DNA from 3 places in the Hydrogenophaga luteola genome. Region 2 is predicted to be linked to each of the others. Evidence: predicted binding sites of a transcription regulator. Region 2 holds the regulator's gene; each other region holds the start of a gene.
What was found. The regulator HrcA, encoded in region 2, represses chaperone genes, less so after heat shock. The targets are predictions, from matches to a motif close to TTAGCACTCNNNNNNNNNGAGTGCTAA.
Positions count from the first base shown of each region.

Region 1: a site for HrcA is predicted at 4,722-4,748, ahead of groES (co-chaperone GroES). Genes of this name have one in related genera too.
Region 3: a site for HrcA is predicted at 5,192-5,218, ahead of rpoH (RNA polymerase sigma factor RpoH). Genes of this name have one in related genera too.

Region 1 is NZ_JBHRXX010000010.1:302,251-309,751, reverse strand. Features, by position in the region: gene ACFOPI_RS23350 (sensor domain-containing diguanylate cyclase) at 1-671, opposite strand, end outside; gene ACFOPI_RS23345 (carotenoid biosynthesis protein) at 722-2,977, opposite strand; gene ccoG (cytochrome c oxidase accessory protein CcoG) at 3,088-4,518, opposite strand; gene groES (co-chaperone GroES) at 4,842-5,132, shown strand; gene groL (chaperonin GroEL) at 5,177-6,820, shown strand; gene ACFOPI_RS23325 (MFS transporter) at 6,924-7,501, opposite strand, start outside.
Region 2 is NZ_JBHRXX010000002.1:88,796-96,296, reverse strand. Features, by position in the region: gene ACFOPI_RS04195 (segregation and condensation protein A) at 1-645, shown strand, start outside; gene nadB (L-aspartate oxidase) at 642-2,243, shown strand; gene ACFOPI_RS04185 (RelA/SpoT family protein) at 2,292-4,544, shown strand; gene greB (transcription elongation factor GreB) at 4,555-5,112, opposite strand; tRNA gene ACFOPI_RS04175 (tRNA-Arg) at 5,188-5,264, opposite strand; tRNA gene ACFOPI_RS04170 (tRNA-Ile) at 5,293-5,369, opposite strand; gene hrcA (heat-inducible transcriptional repressor HrcA) at 5,407-6,426, opposite strand; gene ACFOPI_RS04160 (NAD kinase) at 6,524-7,441, shown strand; gene recN (DNA repair protein RecN) at 7,485-7,501, shown strand, end outside.
Region 3 is NZ_JBHRXX010000007.1:113,663-121,163, forward strand. Features, by position in the region: gene ACFOPI_RS15200 (branched-chain amino acid ABC transporter permease) at 1-11, shown strand, start outside; gene ACFOPI_RS15205 (ABC transporter ATP-binding protein) at 28-798, shown strand; gene ACFOPI_RS15210 (ABC transporter ATP-binding protein) at 818-1,534, shown strand; gene lysS (lysine--tRNA ligase) at 1,605-3,152, shown strand; gene ACFOPI_RS15220 (metallophosphoesterase) at 3,160-4,191, shown strand; gene rpoH (RNA polymerase sigma factor RpoH) at 4,201-5,157, opposite strand; gene imuA (translesion DNA synthesis-associated protein ImuA) at 5,295-6,080, shown strand; gene ACFOPI_RS15235 (Y-family DNA polymerase) at 6,025-7,332, shown strand; gene ACFOPI_RS15240 (error-prone DNA polymerase) at 7,444-7,501, shown strand, end outside.

The DNA of each region.
Region 1 (7,501 bases), on a different contig from region 2:
TAGGCGACAAAAGCGCGGTCGCCGTAGAGCCGGACGTGGACCCAGCCCAGGAACAGCACCAGCAGCCCGAACCCGAGGTAGCCGCCGATGAACAGGAAGGTGGTGTAGCGCTTGGACTGCAGGTTCTCCTCGGTCAACAGCTGCAGTCGCGGACTGGTGGGTGTCGGCGAGTTGGTCAGCCGCAGCCAAAGCGGCTCGGTGAGCCCGGGGGCCACCGCAAACACCGGCGTCTGGTCGGGGTGGCTCCACTGGGCCACCGGCAGGTGGTCACCGGCGCGCTGTTCGGTCCATCCTCCATCCGCCGCGCGGGTGTAGAGGCGAGCGTCGTTGGTGAAGGCGGAGGCCGTCAGCAGCAGGAACCAGCGCCGCTGGGTGTCCAGCGGACCGGGCTCGATGCGCACCCACAGCGCCGACGACCCGAGCTCGAACGAGCGGTAGTGGTCCATCGCCTCCCAGGTGCCCGCGGGCTCGGCGGCGACCTGGTCCACGGTGGCGCTGCCCGAGGGATCGATCCAGAACCGCGTGGACAGGGTGATGTCGCCCTCGCCCGGCACCTCATCGGCCCGAGCCGCCAGAGGCAGCAGCGCGGCCAGCGCCAGCAGTCCCAGCAACACCATGCGCCAACAGACGTGGAAACGGGTGCAGATGTGGGCAATGGCGCGAGACGGCATGGCCGGATCGTAGCGGCTGCACCGCGCAGATGTAACAAAGATCACGCCATTCATCCGGCCTTGGCGCCATCTGTCGCGTGAACGCCGAGGATCGGCCGCCGGTGCCAGTCGCCGGTGGTGGTCAGCCGGTCTTCCAGCCGGTTCACCCAGTCCGGTGCCAACGGGTCGTCGCTCCAGCCGGCGATCAGCTCGCCCATGGGATGGAGCACCCGGTCCGGCAGCGCCAGGGGCCGGGTCTGGTTCATCAGGAAGCGGGTGAGCAGGTGATAGCCGACGGCGCGGGTGAACAGCCGGGACAGCGAAAAGCCGGGCACCACCAGGCCGACGACGCCGTCGGTCACGCCCACCAGCAGGCGCCCAAGCTGGAACACCAGCCGCGTGGCCCAGGAGACATGCTCGTCGATGCCGATGCGGGCCGCCGTCTCGGGCCCGATCAGCCACCGGGTCAGCGGCACCGGCAGGCCGCGCAGCACCGGCACACGGATCGAATGCGCCATGGCCGCCACGAGCGCCCGGCCCAGCGGCGGCCGCGGGTCGGCCTGGCCCGGCAGCAGCGGGGCCTGGGCCTGCAGCAGGTCGAACAGCGCCGCCGCCTCGTCCATGGTCCAGGCCATCAGCTCGCGGCGCACGCCCAACACATGGCCCATCACGTTCCAGGCGTGCAGGTAGGCCTCTTCGTCCTCGCGCGGCAGACCCTGCCCGAGGGTGCGCATGCCCTTGAGGAAGGAGTAGCTGAAGGTCAGCAGGGTGTAGGCCAGTTCGATCTGGTTGCAGGGCAGGCCCTGGGCGTCGACGTCCCAGCCGTGCGCGGCGAGTGCGCTGTGCATGCGGCGGTCGGCATCCGCCAGCACCTGCGGCAGTACGCGGCCGCGCACGGTCTGCGGATCACCTCGCAGGATGAGGTGGCGGATCGTGGCGTGGATCAGCCGCACCTTGAGCACCTGGGCCACACCCGAGCCCTCGGGGTCGGTCAGGCCGCCCTTCATCATCACCGGGAACACCATGGCAGCGGTCTGGCGGATGCGGTGTTCGGTGTGCTGCTCCAACTGACCGGCGATGTGCAGTACCTCGGCCAGCTGCGGCATCACGTAGCACTCGGGCAGGCTGGAGCAGAACAGCAGGGTGCAGGACAGCGGACCGTGCTCCATGAAGATCGCCTCGGCCCGCGCGATCTTGCCCGGGTCGGCCCAGTCCGGCAGCGCACGGGCCTTCGCCACATAGGCCTCCAGTGCGGCCGCCACCTCGGGGTCGGCCTGACGGCCTGCCGCCCAGCCCGGTGCCAGCGCCGCGTTGTGGGTCCAGGCCGACATCAGCTGGTTGGCCTGCGCCAGGCGGGTCGCCCCCTCCCCTGTGACCGCGCTGTCGCCCGTGCGCCGGCCGATCAGGGCGGTGATGGTGTCGTCCGCGGTCGGGTCGGCCTGCATCGACTGGGCGGCCAGATCCAGCCCGGCCAGGGGCCGCGCATGGGCGGCGCGCTGGTGCGGGTGGGACCACTGGCGCCAGGCCGCCCAGGCCACGACCACCGGCAGGCCCATCGCAAAGAAGGCGATGGCCCGCACCTCGATGGGGTGGCCCAGCAGCACCTGGAACACCAGCCCGGAGGCGTAGATGAGGATGGGCACCAGCACCGCCAGGGGCAGGCCATCCGCGGGCGGTGGCGAGCGACGCGGGGCGGCCAGCGCCTGGAAGCTGCCGACGATGACCAGCGACACGGCCATCCAGCCGGCGAATCCCTGCAGGGTTTCGCCGAACCAGCCGCCGTCGGTCTTCTGCATGATCCAGGCCTTGAGCACGAACACGAAGTACGGGTCGGCGCCGAGGTCGAAAGCGGTGATCACCATGGCCGCCAGCCAGGCCGTCAGCAGGCCGCTCCGGAAATCCGGATGGGCATGGACCGGCCGGCGCCAGAGCATCAGCGAGGCCATCACATAGCCGATCAGCGCGAGCGCGAACCACATCAGGGGAATGGCCAGCGGCACGTCCCCCAGCCGCGGGCCGAGCACCTCGGTGTAGGTGTAGCGGCCGAAGAACCAGCCGCGCGAGGAACCCATCTGTTCGGCGAACCAGCCCAGGCCCAGGGCCAGCAGCATCAATGCGCGCGTCCGCTGGTAACCCAGCAGCCGGGTGGCCGACCAGGCGCAGACCCAGAACATCACCGCGCACGAGCCCACCAGGGCCAGGGTGAGGCCGGGGTAGTGCCAGGCGGTCCAGATCAGCAGCAGCGCCGTGCCGGCAGCCGCCGCCTGGAACACCGCGCGGTCAAAAACAGAGGGGGTGGAAGAAGTGAGGGCAAAAGAAGGGGCCACAGCCAACGGCTTTCAGTGCTTGGTCAACTCCCTTGGGCGGGCATTGTGACCGCAAGCACGGCGCGATACCCGCGCGGGTTTCCCCCGCGCGCAAATCGCGCGCAAAGGCGTCAGCGTGGCACGAGGAAGGTGGTCTTCTCGTCGAGCCGGATCGCGGAATCGGTGCTCGACTGCAAGCGGAACACGATGGGGTGTGAACCGCTCGCGGCGCCCGGGGGCACCTGCACCCGCACGGCCAGCGTGCGCACCTCGGTCGGCAGCACGTCCACCACGGGCTCCGAGGCCAGGGCGATGCCCTCCATGCCCTCCACCGCCAACCGGATCAGCTGCCGTTCTTCGGTGGCGTTCATGATCTGCAGACGGTAGACGTTCTCGATCCGCCCCTGCTCCACCATGCGGGCGAGCGCGCCGCGGTCGCGGATCACATCGACCTTCATCGGCACCCGCAGGTACAGGCTCACGCCCACCGCCACCGCGATGGCCCCCAGGATGGCCGAATACACCAGCACGCGCGGGCGCAGCGCCCGGCGGACGATCTGCGCCTTGTCCCAGCCGCCGGTCATGGCGTTCTGGGTCGAGTACTTCACCAGGCCACGCGCGTAGCCGAACTTGTCCATCACCTCGTCGCACACGTCGGCACAGGCGCCGCAGCCGATGCACTCGTACTGCAGGCCCTTGCGGATGTCGATGCCGGTCGGGCAGACCTGCACGCACAGGGTGCAGTCCACGCAGGCGCCCAGGCCCTTTTCCTTCGGATCGACCTTCTTGCCGCGCGACCCGCGCGGTTCACCGCGGGCGTCGTCGTAGGTCACGATCAGCGTGTCCTTGTCGAACATCGCGCTCTGGAAACGCGCGTACGGGCACATGTACTTGCAGACCTGCTCGCGCATGAAACCGGCGTTGCCGTAGGTGGCGAAGCCGTAGAAGAAGATCCAGAAGGTCTGCCAGGCGCCCATGGTGCCCGCCAGCACCTCGGCGGTCTGGGCACGGATCGGCGTGAAGTAGCCCACGAAAGTGAAGCCGGTCCACAGCGCGAACAGCACCCAGGCCAGGTGCTTGGCACCGCGGCGGGCGAATTTGGTGCCGCTCAGGGGCGCGTCGTCCAGCCGGATGCGTGCCGCCCGGTCGCCCTCGATCTTCTTCTCGATCCACATGAAGATCTCGGTGTAGACCGTCTGCGGACATGCGTAGCCGCACCACAGGCGCCCGGCCACCGCAGTGAACAGGAACAGCGACAGCGCCGACATCACCAGCAGGCCGGTGAGGTAGATGAAGTCCTGCGGGTAGAGCACCAGGCCACCCAGGTAAAAGCGCCGCGAGAGCAGGTCGAACAGCACCGCCTGGCGGCCGTTCCAGTTGAACCAGGGCAGCGCGTAGAACAGGATCTGGGTGAACCACACCGCGGCCCAGCGCAGGCGGGTGAAGGTGCCGCTGACCGAACGCGTCTGGATCTTCTTGCGCGACTCGTACAGGGAGATTTCAACGGTGTCCGGCTCGGGACTGGCTGTCGATGCGGCGGTGGCTGCGGTCGTGGTGGACATGGTGGTGGGTGGGGAAGGACTGCCGATGCCAGCCACTGTCCAAAAACCGTGCCAGACACAAAAGCCTTTGGATTCAGGCACTTGCCATCGCCCTTGGGCCGCTGGAGCACTGCCAGTCTGCCAATGACTGCCAAGTGGCAGTCCAGGCGGTACCGGGGAATTTCCCGGTACGCACTTGAAATGGGCAGGGGTGGCCCTTATGATTAGCACTCGCTGGAGTTGAGTGCTAACACCCGATTCCCAGTCGATCCGCGGGGCCCTGCCCCATGGCCAGTGGCCCCGCCCATCTGACCCCCAACATTTGATCCATTTCAGGAGATGCAATGAACCTTCGTCCTCTCGCCGATCGCGTGATCGTCAAGCGCATTGACAGCGAAACCAAGACCGCCTCTGGCATCGTCATCCCCGACGCCGCCGCTGAGAAGCCCGACCAGGGCGAAGTCCTGGCCGTCGGTCCCGGCAAGAAAAACGACAAGGGCGAACTGTCGGCCATGAACGTCAAGGTCGGTGACCGCGTTCTGTTCGGCAAGTACAGCGGCCAGACCGTCAAGGTCGACGGCAACGAACTGCTGGTCATGAAGGAAGACGACCTGTTCGCAGTCGTCGAGAAGTAATTCGCCCCTCATCCATCCCCATTTACTGAATCGGAGAAATCAACATGGCAGCAAAAGACGTCATTTTCGGCGGCGAAGCCCGCGCCCGCATGGTTGAAGGCGTGAACGTCCTGGCCAACGCGGTCAAGACCACCCTGGGCCCCAAGGGCCGCAACGTGGTGCTTGAGCGCTCCTTCGGCGCCCCCACCGTGACCAAGGACGGTGTGTCCGTGGCCAAGGAAATCGAACTCAAGGACAAGCTCCAGAACATGGGCGCCCAGATGGTCAAGGAAGTCGCTTCCAAGACCAGCGACAACGCCGGTGACGGCACCACCACCGCCACCGTGCTGGCCCAGGCCATCGTGCGCGAAGGCATGAAGTACGTGGCCGCCGGCATGAACCCGATGGATCTGAAGCGCGGCATCGACCGTGCTGTCGAGTCCCTGATCGCCGAGCTGAAGAAGGCCTCCAAGCCCACCACCACCAGCAAGGAAATCGCCCAGGTCGGCTCCATCTCCGCCAACAGCGACTCCTCCATCGGCGACATCATCGCCAACGCGATGGACAAGGTCGGCAAGGAAGGCGTGATCACCGTGGAAGACGGCAAGTCCCTGCAAAACGAGCTGGATGTCGTGGAAGGCATGCAGTTCGACCGCGGCTACCTGTCGCCCTACTTCATCAACAACCCCGAGAAGCAGGCCGCCCTGCTGGACAACCCGTTTGTTCTGCTGTTCGACAAGAAGATCAGCAACATCCGTGATCTGCTGCCCACGCTGGAAGCTGTGGCCAAGGCCGGCCGTCCGCTGCTGATCATTGCCGAAGACGTCGAAGGCGAAGCCCTGGCGACCCTGGTGGTCAACACCATCCGCGGCATCCTGAAGGTCGTCGCTGTCAAGGCCCCTGGCTTCGGCGACCGCCGCAAGGCCATGCTGGAAGACATCGCCATCCTGACGGGCGGCAAGGTCATCGCCGAAGAAGTGGGCCTGACCCTCGAGAAGGTGACCCTGGCCGACCTGGGCCAGGCCAAGCGCATCGAAGTGGGCAAGGAAAACACCACCATCATCGACGGCGCCGGCGCTGCCGCTGACATCGAAGCCCGCGTCAAGCAAATCCGCGTGCAGATCGAAGAAGCCACCAGCGACTACGACCGCGAGAAGCTGCAAGAGCGCGTGGCCAAGCTGGCCGGCGGTGTGGCCGTCATCAAGGTCGGTGCCGCCACCGAAGTCGAGATGAAGGAAAAGAAGGCCCGCGTGGAAGACGCCCTGCACGCCACCCGCGCTGCGGTGGAAGAAGGCATCGTCGCCGGTGGTGGCGTGGCCCTGCTGCGCGCCAAGCAATCCGCTGGCGCCATCAAGGGTGACAACCCCGACCAGGACGCCGGCATCAAGCTGGTCCTGAAGGCCATCGAAGCCCCGCTGCGCGAGATCGTGGCCAACGCCGGTGGCGAGCCCTCCGTCGTGATCAACAAGGTGCTGGAAGGCAAGGGCAACTTCGGCTTCAACGCTGCCAACGACACCTACGGCGACATGATCGAAATGGGCATCCTGGACCCGACCAAGGTCACCCGCACCGCGCTGCAGAACGCCGCTTCCGTGGCGTCCCTGATGCTGACGACCGAGTGCATGGTCGCCGAGGCTCCGAAGGACGAGGCTCCGATGCCCGCCGGCGGCGGCATGGGCGACATGGGCGGCATGGGCATGGGCATGTAATGCCTTGACCCGGCCCGGGGGCTTCGGCCCCCCTGCCAGAGAAAAAGCCCCGCAAGGCCACTTGCGGGGCTTTTTCTTTGGGCCTTGCTGGGGGGCCGGAAGATCAGGACACGCGCTGCGGCCCGGTCAGCGCGTCGCGCATCGCCAGCGGCCGGAACAGGCGCCACCAGGCCAGGCTGATGCCGAGGGTGCCCAGTCCGCCCAGCACCACCGAGCCCACCGGCCCGAAGGCCGCGGCGGTCACGCCCGACTCGAACTCGCCGAGCTGGTTGCTGGCGCCGATGAAGAGCGTGTTGACCGCCGCCACGCGACCCCGCATCTGGTCGGGTGTTTCCAGCTGCACCAGGGTCTGGCGGATGACCACGCTGACCATGTCGGCCGCGCCGGACACCGCCAGCGCCGCCAGCGACAGCCAGAACGAGGTGGACAGGCCGAACACCACCATGCACAGCCCGAACAAAGCCACCGCCACCAGCAGCGTGCGGCCGACGCGCCGCTCCAGCGCATGGCGCGAGAGCACCACACCCGCCACCAGCGCCCCGACCGCCGGCGCCGACCGCAGCACGCCCAGCCCTTCGGGACCGACCTGCAGGATCTCCTTGGCGAAGATCGGCAGCAGTGCAGTCGCCCCGCCCAGCAGCACCGCGAACAGGTCCAGCGAGACCGCCCCCAGGAGCACCG
Region 2 (7,501 bases):
CAGAACTTCAACATCCTCGACATCCCGATGGCGGCTGTGACCCGCCAGTACCTGAGCTACGTCGACGAGATCCGCGCCAGCAACCTCGAACTGGCGGCCGAGTACCTGCTGATGGCGGCCATGCTGATCGAGATCAAGTCGCGCATGCTGCTGCCGCCCAAGAAGACGGCCGAGGGCGAAGAAGCCGAAGACCCGCGCGCCGAGCTGGTGCGCCGGCTGCTTGAATACGAACAGATGAAGCTGGCGGCCCAGCGCCTGGCCGAGGTGCCGCAGTACGGCCGCGATTTTCTGCGCGCCCAGGTCTACGTCGAGCAGGCGCTGCAACCCCGCTTCCCCGATGTCAGCGCCCTGGACCTGCAGTCGGCCTGGCGCGACATCATGAAACGCGCCAAGCTGGTCCAGCACCACAAGATCAGCCGCGAGGAATTGTCTGTGCGCGAACACATGAGCATCGTGCTGCGCCACCTGCAGGGCCGCAAGTTCGTCGAGTTCGGCGAGCTGTTCGACACCACCCGCGGCACGCAGGTCATGGTCGTCACTTTCATCGCCATGCTCGAACTGGCCAAGGAAACCCTGATCGAGCTGACCCAGGCCGAAGCCTTCGCGCCGATCTATGTCCGTCTGGCGTACACCCCTGCATCATGACCACCCACCATTTCGACGTCCTCATCATCGGTAGCGGACTGGCCGGCCTGACCGCCGCCCTCAAGCTGGCCCCCACCCACCGTGTGGCCGTGGTCACCAAGCGAGGCATCTCGGACGGTTCCAGCAACTGGGCCCAGGGCGGCATCGCTGCTGTGCTGGCCGAGGGCGACAGCTACGCCTCGCATGTCGACGACACCCTGGTGGCCGGTGCCGGGCTGTGCGACCTCGAAGCCACCCAGTTCACGGTGGAGAACGCTCCGGCGGCCATCGCCTGGTTGCAGGAACTGGGCGTGCCCTTCTCCACCGAAAACGGCGAGCTGCACCTGACCCGCGAAGGGGGCCACACCCACCGCCGCATCGTGCACGCCACCGACGCCACCGGCGCCGCCGTGCAGACCACGCTGAGCAACCTGGCCCGCAGGACACCCGGCATCACGTTCTTCGAGAACCACATGCTGGTGGACCTGATCACCGACGCCAAGCTGCCCGGCCACCAGGCCGGTGAAGGCCCGCAGCGCTGCCACGGCGCCTACGTGCTGGACGTGGACCGCGACGAGGTCGAGACCTTCAGCGCGCCCCACACCATCCTGGCCACCGGTGGCGCGGGCAAGGTCTACCTCTACACCACCAACCCCGACACGGCCACTGGCGACGGCATCGCGGCTGGATGGCGCGCGGGCTGCCGCGTCGGCAATATGGAATTCATCCAGTTCCACCCGACCTGCCTGTACCACCCGCACGTCAAGAACTTCCTCATCACCGAGGCGGTGCGCGGCGAGGGCGGTCAGCTCAAGCTGCCACCGCACCTGGGCGGCCACCGCTTCATGCCCGACTATGACCCGCGCGCCGAACTGGCGCCGCGCGACATCGTGGCCCGCGCCATCGACTACGAGATGAAGAAGCACGGCCTGGACTGTGTGCACCTGGACATCTCGCACAAGAGCCCGGAGTTCCTGAAGGAGCACTTTCCCAACATCCTGGCGCGCTGCGCCGAGCTGGGCATCGACATCACGAAAGAGCCGATCCCGGTCGTGCCGGCCGCGCACTACACCTGCGGCGGCGTGGTGACCGATCTGGCCGGCCGCACCGACATTGATGGTCTGTACGCAGTGGGCGAGACCACCTGCACCGGTCTGCACGGCGCCAACCGCCTGGCCAGCAACTCGCTGGTCGAGTGCATGGTGTTCGCCCAGGCCGCGGTCAAGGCCATCCACACCGCCGCCGCCACCACCCGCCCCGAAATTCCCCTGTGGGACGCCAGCCGTGTCAAGGACGCCGACGAGCAGGTCGTCATTTCCCACAACTGGGACGAGCTGCGCCGCTTCATGTGGGACTACGTGGGCATCGTGCGCACGAACAAGCGGCTGGAGCGAGCGGCCCACCGGATCGCCCTGCTGCAAGGCGAGATCCAGGAGTTCTACGCCCAGTTCCACGTCACGCGCGACCTGCTGGAGTTGCGCAACCTGGTTCAGGTGGCCGACCTGATCGTGATGTCGGCCATGCTGCGTCGGGAGAGCCGCGGCCTGCACTACAGCCGCGACTACCCGGACAAGCTCCCCGAAGCCCGTCCGACCATCCTCGTTCCGCCGGCGCGCTGATCACCCGCACCGACGGTGGTGGCGCGCGTCTCGCGCTACAGTAAGGGGATGATCACCAACGCCGACCCCGGCAGCCTCGCCCCGCCTGCACCACAGGCCCATCCCGCCGCCAGCGCGGCGGCGGCGAGCTTTGCCGCGCTGCTGGGTCGGCTGGACTATCTGGGTGCGGCCGACATCGAGGCCATCCGACGCGCCTACCGCTTCGCCGACGAGGCCCACCTGGGGCAACTGCGCAAGAACGGTGATCCCTACATCACCCACCCCATTGCGGTCGCCGCCCAGTGCGCCGAGTGGAAGCTGGATGCCCAGGCGCTGATGGCGGCCCTGATGCACGACGCGATGGAAGACTGCGGCGTGAGCAAGGTCGAACTCGTCGAGCGCTTCGGTGCGCCGGTCGCGGACCTGGTCGACGGCCTGACCAAGCTGGAGAAGCTGGCCTTCGACACCCGAGAGCAGAACCAGGCCGAGTCCTTCCGCAAGATGCTGCTGGCCATGGCCAAGGACGTGCGGGTCATCCTGATCAAGCTGGCCGACCGCACCCACAACATGCGCACCATGGGCGATATGCCGCGCAACAAGTGGCAGCGCATCAGCAGCGAGACGCTGGAGATCTATGCCCCGATCGCGCACCGCTTGGGTCTGAACTTCACCTACCGCGAACTGCAGGACCTCTCGTTCCGCTTCCTGCACCCTTGGCGCTACGAGGTGCTGTCCAAGGCGCTGAACAAGTCCCGCAACCGCCGCAAGGACCTGATCGCCCGCGTGCAGAAGGAGGTTGAAGGCGCGTTTGCCAGGCACGGCATGCCGGTGCGCATCGTCGGACGTGAAAAGACGCTCTATTCCGTCTACCGCAAGATGGACAGCAAGCACCTGTCGTTCTCGCAGGTCACCGACATCTACGGCTTCCGCATCGTGGTGCCCGAGCTGACCGACTGCTACACCGGCATGGGCCTGCTGCACCAGCTCTACAAGCCGGTACCCGGCAAGTTTCGCGACTATGTGGCCATCCCCAAGGTCAACGGCTACCAGTCGCTGCACACGACCCTGATCGGCCCCTTCGGTACCAACATCGAGTTCCAGCTGCGCACCCACGCAATGGACGTGGTGGCCGAGTCCGGCGTTGCCGCCCACTGGCTCTACAAGGCCAACGAACCCAACAGCGACACCACCCAGCGCCTGGGCACGCAGTGGCTGCAGTCGCTGCTGGACATTCAGCAGGAGACACACGACGCCAGCGAGTTCTGGGACCACATCAAGATCGACCTGTTCCCCGACGCGGTCTACGTGTTCACGCCGCAGAGCAAGATACTCTCGCTGCCGCGCGGAGCCACAGTGATGGACTTCGCCTACGCCATCCACAGCGGCGTGGGCAATCGCGCCGTGGGTGCCCGCATCAACGGCGAACAGCGCCCGCTGCGCACCGAACTTGCCAACGGCGATGTGGTGGAGATTCTCACCAGCGAGTCCGCCGAGCCCAACCCGGCCTGGCTGTCCTTCGTCAAGACCGGTCGTGCGCGCTCGAAGATCCGGCACCACCTCAAGACGCTCGCTCAGGAAAAGACCCACCTGCTCGGCGAGCGCATGCTCGCCCAGGCCCTGCGCTCCGAAGGCATCGCACATCTCCCCGACGCCAGTGGCGAACACAAGGCCACCTGGGACAAGCTTCTGCGCTTTACCGGCAACAAGTCGCGCGAAGAACTCCTCTCGGACATCGGCATGGGCAAGCGCATCGCCAACATGGTGGGCAAGAAGCTGGCCGTGCTGTTGGCGGAAACCGGGCTCAAGCCCGATGCGGTGCTCATAAGCACCGAGCGCTATGCCGCCGGCGAAGACGAGTCGGTCTCGCAGGGCGTGGTCAGCCTGGATGGCAGCGAAGGCCTGTCGGTCCAGTTCGCGCGCTGCTGCCAGCCGATCCCAGGCGACCGCATCGTGGGCTATCTCGGCCGTGGAGAGGGACTGACGGTGCACACCGAGGACTGCCCCACCGGCAAGCGCCTGCTGGCGCGAGACGGGGAACGCTTCCTCCAGGTCGAGTGGTCCGATGAACCGACGCGCCCGTTCGACACCACCGTGGTGGTCACCGTGACCAACGGCAAGGGGGTTCTGGCTCGCGTAGCCTCCGCCATAGCCTCGGCGGAGGCGGACATCACCCACGTGGACATGGGCGCCGAGCCCGCACAGACAGCCACCGACATCCGCTTTTCAGTGGCCGTGCGCGACCGGGTGCACCTCGCCGAAGTGCTGCGCAGCCTCAAGCGGACCACCTCGGTGATCAAGGCGCAGCGGTTCCGCGCCAGCTGAATGGCAGGCGTCAGCTCCCGGGTGCGGGATAGCTGACCGAGAGGATTTCCAGCTCCTGACTTCCGCCAGGCACCACCAGCCTGACCAGATCGCCCACGCGAGCCTTCAGCAGGGCCCGGGCCACGGGGGACACCCAGCTGATCTCGTGACGGGCACTGTCCGCCTCATCCACACCGAGAATGGTCACCGTGGTCTCCTTGCCCTCATCGTCTGCATAGGTCACCGTGGCGCCGAAAAACACCTGGTCGCTGCCATGGTGCTGCGAGCAATCCACCACCTCGGCAATTTCAAGCCGACGCGTGAGAAAACGGATGCGTCGATCGATTTCGCGCAGGCGCTTCTTGCCGTAGAGATAGTCACCGTTCTCGGAACGGTCGCCGTTGCTGGCGGCCCAGTGAACGATCTCGACGATGCGTGGCCGCTCGTCGTCGATCAGAGCCATCAACTCGGCCCGCAGCCGGTCATAACCCGCCCGGGTGATGTAGTTCACCCCAGTCGGCAGCACCGCCGGCTCGGGCAGGTCATCGTCTTCGTCTGCGTCGGTTTCGCGGGTGAATGCTTTGCTCATGAAGGAACGGCCCGGGAGAACGTTTCGGAGCGAAAAAGAAAAAAGCCCGCAGCTTGTGGCTGCGGGCTTTTTATTTGGTGCGGCTGGCAGGAATCGAACCCACGACCCCTTGGTTCGTAGCCAAGTACTCTATCCAGCTGAGCTACAGCCGCGAAGACATGCATTGTAGCACGGTTTTTTTGGTAGGCCGTGTTGGGCTTGAACCAACGACCAAAGGATTATGAGTCCTCTGCTCTGACCAACTGAGCTAACGGCCCGGGAAGGCCCGCATTGTAGGCGGCCGCGACGCCCCACTCACTTGTGGCTCAGGGCGTTGCTCACCAGCTTGGCCGTCACGTCGACGATCTGGATCATGCGGTCGTAAGGCATGCGCTGCGGACCAATGACTCCAAGCGTGCCCACCACCTGACCGTCCACCTCGTAGGGCGCGGTGACCACCGACAGATCTTCAAAAGGCACGACATGGCTTTCGCCACCGATGTAGATGCGCACGCCATCGGCCTGTGAGGACACGTCCAGCAGGCGGATCAACTGGGTCTTCTGCTCGAACAAGTCGAACAGCTGGCGCAGGTGCCCCATGTCGCTGGAAAACTCGCTGACCGACAGCAGGTTGCGTTCCCCCGAGACCACCACTTCGTCACGCTCGGTGTTCGAGTCGGCCCCGATGTCGACAGCGACCTGCATGAGAGAAGCGATCTCGCCCCGCAGAGCCTCGACCTCGTTGCGCAGGCGCGCCCGCACCTCTTCCATGGTCAGGCCGGCGTAGTGGGCATTGAGGAAGTTGGCCGCCTCCAGCAACTGGGACTGGGTGAAGTTTGCCTGGGTGTGAATGATCCGGTTCTGCACATCCCCGTCCGGCGACACCAGGATCACCAGCACTCGGCGCTCCGACAGGCTCAGGAACTCGATGTGTCGGAACACCGAGGCGCGCCGCGGCGCCATCACCACGCCCACGTACTGGGACAGGCTGGAGAGCATCTGGGCGGCGTGGCTGATGACGCGCTGTGGCTGTGCGCCCGCCTCGATGCCGGTGGCGCCGATGTTCTCTGCCCCCGAAATGTCTTCGCGCCGCACGGTGAGCATGGTGTCCACGAACAGCCTGTAGCCTCTGGCGGTTGGAATGCGCCCGGCCGAGGTATGGGGGCTGGCGATGAGCCCGAGCTCCTCCAGGTCGCTCATCACGTTGCGAATGGTCGCAGGGGAGAGCTCCATGCCGGCAGCCTTGGCCAGCGTGCGGGAACCGACGGGCTGGCCGTCGGCAATGTAGCGCTCGACCAGGGTCTTGAGCAGAAGTTTGGATCGGTCGTCCAGCATGGCCCCATTTTACGGACGGTGCCACCCGAAAGCAGTGAATGGGAGCAAGGGTTTCCGGGGGGCCGGCCTACCTTTCCCCCTATGTTGTAATTTGTGCATGACCCAGCTCGACACCAGCCGCCATGCGGCCCCTGCGCCGAAGCGCCACCTGCGATTCGCCCATGTGGCCATCGTCGGCAAGTACCAGGCGCCCGGCTCTCGCAAGGTGGTTGAGACCCTGGCCGAGTTTCTGCACGACGAAGGCTGCGACGTCTCGCTGGAGAGGGACACCGCGCTCAACACCGGCCTGTTGCAATACCCGGCGCTGGACGTGCCGGCCATGGGCCAGTCCATCGACCTGGCGCTGGTGCTCGGCGGCGACGGCACCATGCTGGGCATCGGCCGGCAGCTGGCCCGCTATGGCGTGCCACTGGTGGGCATCAACCAGGGGCGCCTGGGTTTCATCACCGACATTCCACTGGGCGCCTACCAGGACAACCTGCGAGCCATCCTGCGTGGCGAGTTCGAAGAAGATCCCCGCTCTTTGATGGCGGCCAGCGTCTGGCGCGACGGCCGCTGCGTGTTCGAGGCCACCGCCCTGAACGACGTGGTTGTCAACCGGGGCGGTGTGGCCAGCATGATCGAGCTGCGGGTGGAGGTGGACGGCCATTTCGTGGCCAACCAGCGCGCGGACGGCCTGATCCTCGCCACCTCCACCGGCTCCACCGCCTACGCATTGTCGGCCGGCGGTCCGCTGCTGCATCCCGCGGTCGGCGGCTGGATCATGGTGCCCATCGCGCCACACACACTGTCCAACCGGCCCATCGTGCTGCCGGCGCACTGCGAAGTGGCGGTCGAGATCGTCTCTGGCAAGGACGCCAGCGCCAACTTCGACATGCAGTCGCTCACCAGCCTGCTGCACGGCGACCGCATCGTCGTGCGCCGCTCGGAACACACGCTGCGCCTGCTCCATCCCTTGGGCTGGAGCTACTTCGACACCTTGCGCAAGAAGCTGCACTGGAACGAGGGCGCCTGAGAGCGGTCAAAATAGCCGCCTTCCCTTCGTTTGTTCCGAAGCCATGAGCCTCCGACGCAT
Region 3 (7,501 bases), on a different contig from region 2:
TGGCCAAGTGAGCGAGAGGACACGAACATGAGCGAAACCATTCTCAAAGTCGCCAACGTCTCCAAGCGCTTTGGCGGTCTGCAGGCCCTCAGTGATGTGGGCATCACCATCCAGCGTGGCCAGGTCTATGGCCTGATTGGCCCCAACGGCGCCGGCAAGACCACCTTCTTCAACGTGCTGACCGGCCTTTACACGCCCGACAGCGGCTCCTTCGAGCTGGCCGGCAAGCCCTATACGCCGACGGCTGTGCACGAAGTGGCCAAGGCGGGCATTGCCCGCACCTTCCAGAACATCCGCCTGTTCGCCGAAATGACGGCGCTGGAGAACGTGATGGTCGGGCGCCACGTGCGCACCCACTCGGGCATCTTGGGTGCTGTGCTGCGCACCCCCAGCTTCAAGAAGGAAGAGGCGGAAATCACCGCCCGCGCGAAGGAGCTGCTCGACTACGTGGGCATCGGCAAGCTGGCCGACTACAAGTCGCGCACCCTGAGCTACGGCGACCAGCGCCGGCTGGAGATCGCCCGCGCGCTGGCCACCGACCCGCAACTGATCGCGCTGGACGAACCGGCCGCCGGCATGAACGCCACCGAGAAGGTGCAGCTGCGCGAGCTGATCGACCGCATTCGCAACGACAACCGCACCATCCTGCTGATCGAACACGACGTGAAGCTGGTGATGGGCCTGTGCGACCGTGTGACCGTGCTCGACTACGGCAAGCAGCTCTCGTCCGGTACGCCGGCCGAGGTGCAGAGCGATCCCAAGGTGATCGAGGCGTATCTGGGCACCGGCGGCCACTGAAAGAGAGAGCGAGAACAATATGGCAAACACACTCCTCAAAGTCAGCGGCCTGAAGGTGGCGTACGGCGGCATCAAGGCCGTCAAGGGCGTCGACCTGGAAGTGCGCGAAGGCGAACTGATTTCCCTGATCGGCTCCAACGGTGCCGGCAAGACCACCACCATGAAGGCCATCACCGGCTCTCTGGGTTTCGAAGGCGGTGACATCGAATACCTGGGCCAGAGCATCAAGGGCCGTGGGGCCTGGGACCTGGTCAAGCAGGGGCTGGCGATGGTGCCGGAAGGCCGCGGCGTCTTCACCCGCATGACCATCACCGAGAACTTGCTGATGGGCGCCTACATCCGCACCGACAAGGCCGGCATCGAGGCCGACATCGAGCGCATGTTCGGCATCTTCCCGCGCCTGAAAGAGCGCAAGGACCAGCTGGCCGGCACCATGTCGGGCGGTGAGCAGCAGATGCTGGCGATGGCCCGCGCGCTGATGAGCCAGCCCAAGGTGTTGCTGCTGGACGAACCCTCAATGGGGCTGTCGCCGATCATGGTCGACAAGATCTTCGAGGTGGTGCGCGACGTCTCCGCCCAGGGCGTGACCATCGTGCTGGTGGAGCAGAACGCCCAGCGCGCGCTGCAGATCGCTGACCGCGGCTACGTGATGGACTCCGGCCTGATCACCATGACCGGCGCCGGCAAGGACCTGCTGGTGGACCCGAAAGTCCGCGAGGCCTACCTCGGGCATTGACCGTTCCACGAAAAACTACAATGACGGGTTGCGCTTTTTGGGCGCAGCCCGTTTTTATTTGTCCCACACCATGACCACCGAACACGCCCACGCCATCCCCGCCGCCGACGACAACCAGCTGATTGCGGAGCGGCGCGAGAAACTCAAAGGCCTGCGCGAGGCGCAGCAGCGCGGCGAGGGTGTGGCGTTTCCGAACGACTTCAAGCCACGCGACACGGCCGAGGCCCTGTTCGCCGCACACGGCGAATCGAGCAAGGAAGCGCTGGAGACCAACCCGGTGCGTGCCTGTGTGTCGGGTCGCATGATGCTCAAGCGTGTGATGGGCAAAGCCTGTTTTGCGACCATTCAGGACTCGTCCTTCGGTCCCAGTGGCGGCCGCATCCAGCTCTACCTGAACACCGACAGCGTGGGCGAAGAGAAACTGGCGGCGTTCAAGCACTGGGATCTGGGCGACATCGTCGCGGCCGAAGGGGTGCTCATGCGCACCCGCACCGGCGAGCTGTCGATCCACGCGGACCAGATTCGCCTGATCACCAAGAGCCTGCGCCCGCTGCCCGACAAGTTCCACGGCATTCACGACCAGGAAATCAAGTACCGTCAGCGCTACGTGGACCTGATGACCGACGAAGGCGCCCGCAAGCGCTTCGTCACCCGTAGCAAGGCCCTGTCCAGCATCCGCGAGTACATGGTCAGCCACGGCTTCCTCGAAGTGGAAACGCCCATGCTGCACCCCATTCCGGGCGGTGCCAACGCCAAGCCGTTCAAGACGCACCACAACGCGCTGGACCAGGAGATGTTCCTGCGCATCGCGCCCGAGCTGTACCTCAAGCGCCTGCTGGTGGGCGGTTTCGAGCGCGTGTTCGAGATCAACCGCAACTTCCGCAACGAAGGCATCAGCGTCCGTCACAACCCCGAGTTCACCATGATGGAGTTCTACGCGGCGTACTGGAACTACCAGGACCTGATGGACTTCAACGAGCAACTGATCCGTCACGTCGTGAAGCAAGTGCACGGCGACACGCCGCTGACCTACAACGGCCAGCCGGTGGACGTGTTCTCTCCCTTCGAGCGCCTGACCATCCGCGAGGCCATCCTCAAGTACACCGACGCCGGTGCGGGTGTGGACGACCCGGCCTGGCTGATCCCGGCGCTCAAAAAACTGGGCTTGAGCGAAGAGAAGCACCAGCTCTCGACCCGCTCGCTGGCCAGCCTGCAGGTGCTGTACTTCGAAGAGACCGTGGAAGAGAAGCTCTGGAACCCGACCTTCATCATGGAGCACCCGACCGAGATCTCGCCGCTGGCCCGCGCCAACGACGACCGGCCCGAGGTGACCGAGCGCTTCGAGCTCTACATCACCGGTCGCGAGTTCGGCAACGCCTTCTCCGAGCTGAACGACGCCGAAGACCAGGCTGCGCGCTTCCAGGCCCAGGTCGCGGCCAAGGACGGTGGTGACGAAGAGGCCATGTACTACGACGCCGACTTCATCCGTGCGCTGGAATATGGCATGCCACCGGCTGGTGGCTGCGGCATCGGCATCGACCGCCTGATGATGCTGCTGACCGATTCGCCCAGCATCCGCGACGTGATCCTGTTCCCCGCGCTGCGCCGCGAGCACTGACCCCACCGTGAGCGACCTGCAGCGCCTGGACCGCCGTGTCTGGTGGCTGTTCGGCGTCGCCCTGCTGCTGTCGCTGGCCATCACGGCCTGGGACCATGCGGGCCGCTGGCACACGCCGCGGTTGGAGGCGCGCAATTTCGTCATGCTCTGGCTCTACTGGGCGCCGCGCCTGGCGGGGCTGCCGCTGCTGGTGGGCCTGTGGCTGCGCTGGCGCATCGAGCGCGGCGCGCGCCGCTGGCGCCATCCGGTGTATGCGCTGTTGGTGCTGGTGGGCCTGTGGTCGTCTTGGATCGAGCCTTACTGGATCCGCGTGCGCCACACCACCCTGTCCGGAATTCCGGCCGAAGCACAGCCGCTGAAGTTGGCGCTGGTCGCCGACATCCACTGGGGACTGTTCTTTCGCGACCGGCAACTGGACGACCTGGTCGACCGGCTCAACGCGATGGACGTGGATGCGGTGATCGTCGCGGGCGACTGGACCCACGAGCCGACGCAGGACCTGCGTGCGGGCTTCGCACCGCTTGCGCGCCTGCGCCACCCGGTTTGGGGCGTGCTGGGCAATCACGATGTGCAGGCGCCCGGGCCGGAACTCACCGCGCCCCTGCGCGAAGCGCTGACGCAGCACGGCGTACGCCTGATCGAAGGGCAGGCTGTGCCCTGGAAGGGCTGGGAGCTGGTGGGGCTGGACGACCAGTGGGGCGGGCGGCCTCAGCAGCAAATTGAGCGACTCTGGCCAGGCGGCCTCAATAACGACTCATCGCGGCGGCTGGTGGTGGTGCACCAACCCGACACCGTGGCGCTGCTGCCGAAGGGCGCGGCGTTCCTCTCCATGGCCGGGCACACTCATGGTGGGCAGATCTGGATTCCCGGTTTTTCGCCCTGGTTCCTGCGGAAGACCAACTCCCTGCAGCCCTGGTGGAACGGGCTGTACGGCACAAGGGCCGGGCAGCTGCTGGTGACGCCCGGTGTGGGCACCATCGGCTTGCCGGCCCGGCTGGGCGTGCGGCCGACCATCGACCGCATCGATCTCGTGCGCTGAGCCGGCGGCTCAGGCGAATTCGGCCAGGGCCTTGCGCATCTTCTTCATGGCCGCCACCTCGATCTGGCGGATGCGCTCGGCGCTCACGCCGTATTCGGCCGCCAGTTCGTGCAGCGTCATGCCGCCCGAACCGTCGTCGTTCACCTTGAGCCAGCGTTCGGTCACGATGCGGCGCGAACGGTCGTCGAGCTCGCCCATGGCCTGCGCGATGCCTTCGGTGGCCAGCACATCGCGCTGGGCCGATTCGATCATCGCAGTCGGCTCGTGGTTGGCATCGGCCAGCCAGGCGATCGGGCCATAGGTTTCTTCACCATCGTCGGCGGGCGAGGGGTCGAGCACCACGTCACCACCGGACAGGCGCGTTTCCATCTCGCGCACTTCCTCGGGCTTGACCTTGAGGTCGCGCGCGACCACATCGATCTCGCTGTCCGACAGGGCCTCGCGGTGGGTGTCGCCTTCGGTGGCCTCGGCACGGAAGCCCTGCTTCATCGAGCGCAGGTTGAAGAACAGCTTGCGCTGGGCTTTGGTCGTGGCGACCTTGACCATGCGCCAGTTCTTCAGGATGTATTCGTGGATCTCGGCCTTGATCCAGTGGATTGCGTAACTCACCAGGCGCACGCCCTGGTCGGGGTCGAAGCGCTTGACGGCCTTCATCAGGCCGACGTTGCCTTCCTGGATCAGGTCGCCGTGCGGCAGGCCGTAGCCCAGGTACTGGCGGGCGATGGACACCACCAGGCGCAGGTGCGACATCACCAGTTGGCCGGCAGCTTCCAGGTCGTTGTGATCGCGCAGGCGGCGGGCGGCCGACTGCTCTTCTTCGAGCGTCAGCAGTGGCATGCGGTTGACCGCCGAGATGTACGCGTCCAGATTGCCCAGCGGCGGCAGCGTCAGCGAACGGCTCCACGGGCTGGCGACGGCCAGCGTGGTGGTCGGCAGGGCGGCGGGGGCGAGCAGGGTGGTGGACATGTGAAGAACCTCCTCAGGTGGTCTTGCGGAAATGTTAGCACTCTCTATGAGCGAGTGCTAATTGAATGGTTCCATGACCGTGATATCCGGGGGTGGACAATCGGTCCGTTTTCTTTTACTGTACATAAAAACAGTATTTGAGCCTTGCCACCACCATGCCTGCCCCGTTCATCCGCCCGTCCGGCGATCTGCCGGCCAGCCTGTCCGCCCTCGTCTGGCGCGGCGACGCGCTGGGCCGGCCGGTCACGGCCAGCTGCGCCAGCGGATTCGGGGCGCTGGACGCGGCCCTGCCGGGCGGGGGCTGGCCCGGTTTCGGGCTGACCGAGCTGTTGCTGAGCCCGGCGGGTACCTTGGAGTTCCGCCTGCTGGGGCCGGCGCTGGGCCGGGTCTGTGCCGTCGGGCGTGAAGTGGTGCTGGTCGGGCCACCGCATCTGCCGCACCTGCCGGGCCTGCTGCCGCATGGCGTGACAGCCCGGCAGCTGGTCTGGGTGCAGGCCGACACGCCGGCCGAGCGCCTCTGGGCCACCGAACAGCTGGTCAAGGCCGGCAGCTGCGGGGCGGTGCTGGCCTGGCTGCCCCAGGCACGGCCGGCGCAGCTGAGGCGCCTGCAGGTGCTGGCCAGTGACCACGAAGGCCCGGTGTGGCTGTGCCGGCCGGCCGTCGCAGCCCGCGAATCCTCGGCGGCATCCCTGCGCCTGCTGGTGCGTCCGGGTGCTGGCTGGGCTTTGTCGGTCGACGTGATCAAGCGCAAGGGGCCGCCGCTGGCGCGCACCCTGCACCTGCCGGCGGTGCCGGCCGGGCTGTCGGCAGTGCTGCCGCCCCGGCTGCTGAACCTGGGCCAGACGGCCGTTTCCCGTGAGGCCGACCATGCTGTGGTCCGCGCTCCGACGCCCGAGCACCGACGACCCGCCGTCCCCCACTGACGCGGCGCTGCAGGCGCTGGCGGTCTGGGCGCTGCAGTTCACGCCCCGTGTCGCCGTCGCCGAAGAGGCCGTGTTGCTGGAAGTGGCGGCGAGCCTGCGTCTGTTCGGCGGGCGGGCGGCGCTGCGCGAGCGGCTCTGGGGCGGAGCGCAGGAACTGGGCGCAGTGGCCCTGGCCTGGGCGCCCAACGCCCGGGCGGCGCTGGCGCTGGCGCGGGCGGGGGTGGAAGACGGCGTGTCGGCGCCGCTGGAGCGCGTGCTGGACGCGCTGCCGATGGCGACCCTGAGCGCCGTGCGGCCGCACCTGCCGATCCTGGCGCGCATCGGCTGTCGCACCCTGGGCGATCTGCGCCGGCTGCCGCGTGCCGGACTGGCGCGGCGTTTCGATGCGGCCTTGCTGGCGGCGCTGGACCAGGCCTATGGCCGTGCCCCCGAGACGCATGTCTGGGTCATGCTGCCCGCGGTGTTCGACGCCCGGCTGGAGCTGCCGCACCGGGTCGAGGACGCGGGGACCCTGACCTTCGGGGCGCACCGCCTGCTGCTGCAGCTCTCGGCCTGGCTGGCCGCACGCCACAGCGGCGTGACCGCCTTCACCCTGCACTGGGCGCACGACGCCATGCGGTCGCGCGGCGCGGGCGAGGGCGGGCAGCTGACGGTGCGCACTGCCGAGCCCACGCGCGAAGTGGGGCACCTCTCGCGGCTGCTGGCCGAGCACCTGGCGCAGGTGGTGCTGGCTGCCCCGGTCGGCGACCTGCGGCTGACGGCCGAGGGGGTGGTGCCGCTGGCGCCCCGGAGCGCATCGTGGTTGCCCGACGAAGCCCATGGCCAGGAGCCGCTGCCCCAGGTGCTGGAGCGGCTGGCGGCGCGGCTGGGTGAGGACCGGGTGGTTCGGCCGCTGCTGTGCGAGGACCACCGGCCCGAGGCGATGGAGTGCTGGCAGCCGGCGGCGCAGGTCTTGCCGCGCGAGGCCTGGCCGGTGGCGCCCGCCGGGCCGCAGCCGACCTGGATGCTGCAGCAGCCACTGAAGCTGCTGGTGCGCCAGCACCGGCCGCTCTACCAGGGCGAACTGCAGCTGCTGCTGGGACCGCAGCGAGTGGAGGGGGGCTGGTGGGACCGTGACGAGGCCACTGGCCGCACCCGCCACGCGGTACGCGACTACTGGGTCGCCCAGTCGCCGCTGGCGGGTGTGCTGTGGGTGTTCCAGACGAGGCTGGCCGACGAGCCGGCCTGGTATCTCCATGGTGTGTTCGCTTAACCCCCACGCTCCGCCGCTGCGCGGGTCGCTGCCCCAGCACCGGGGAGGGACCCGGTGCCTCCCGGGTCCGGGGGCTGATCCGGCTTGGGGCGGCCCGGCGCCGGATCGGCCATGAAGATGTCCCTGCCCGACTACGCCGAGCTGCTGTGCTGCTCCAACTTCAGCTTCC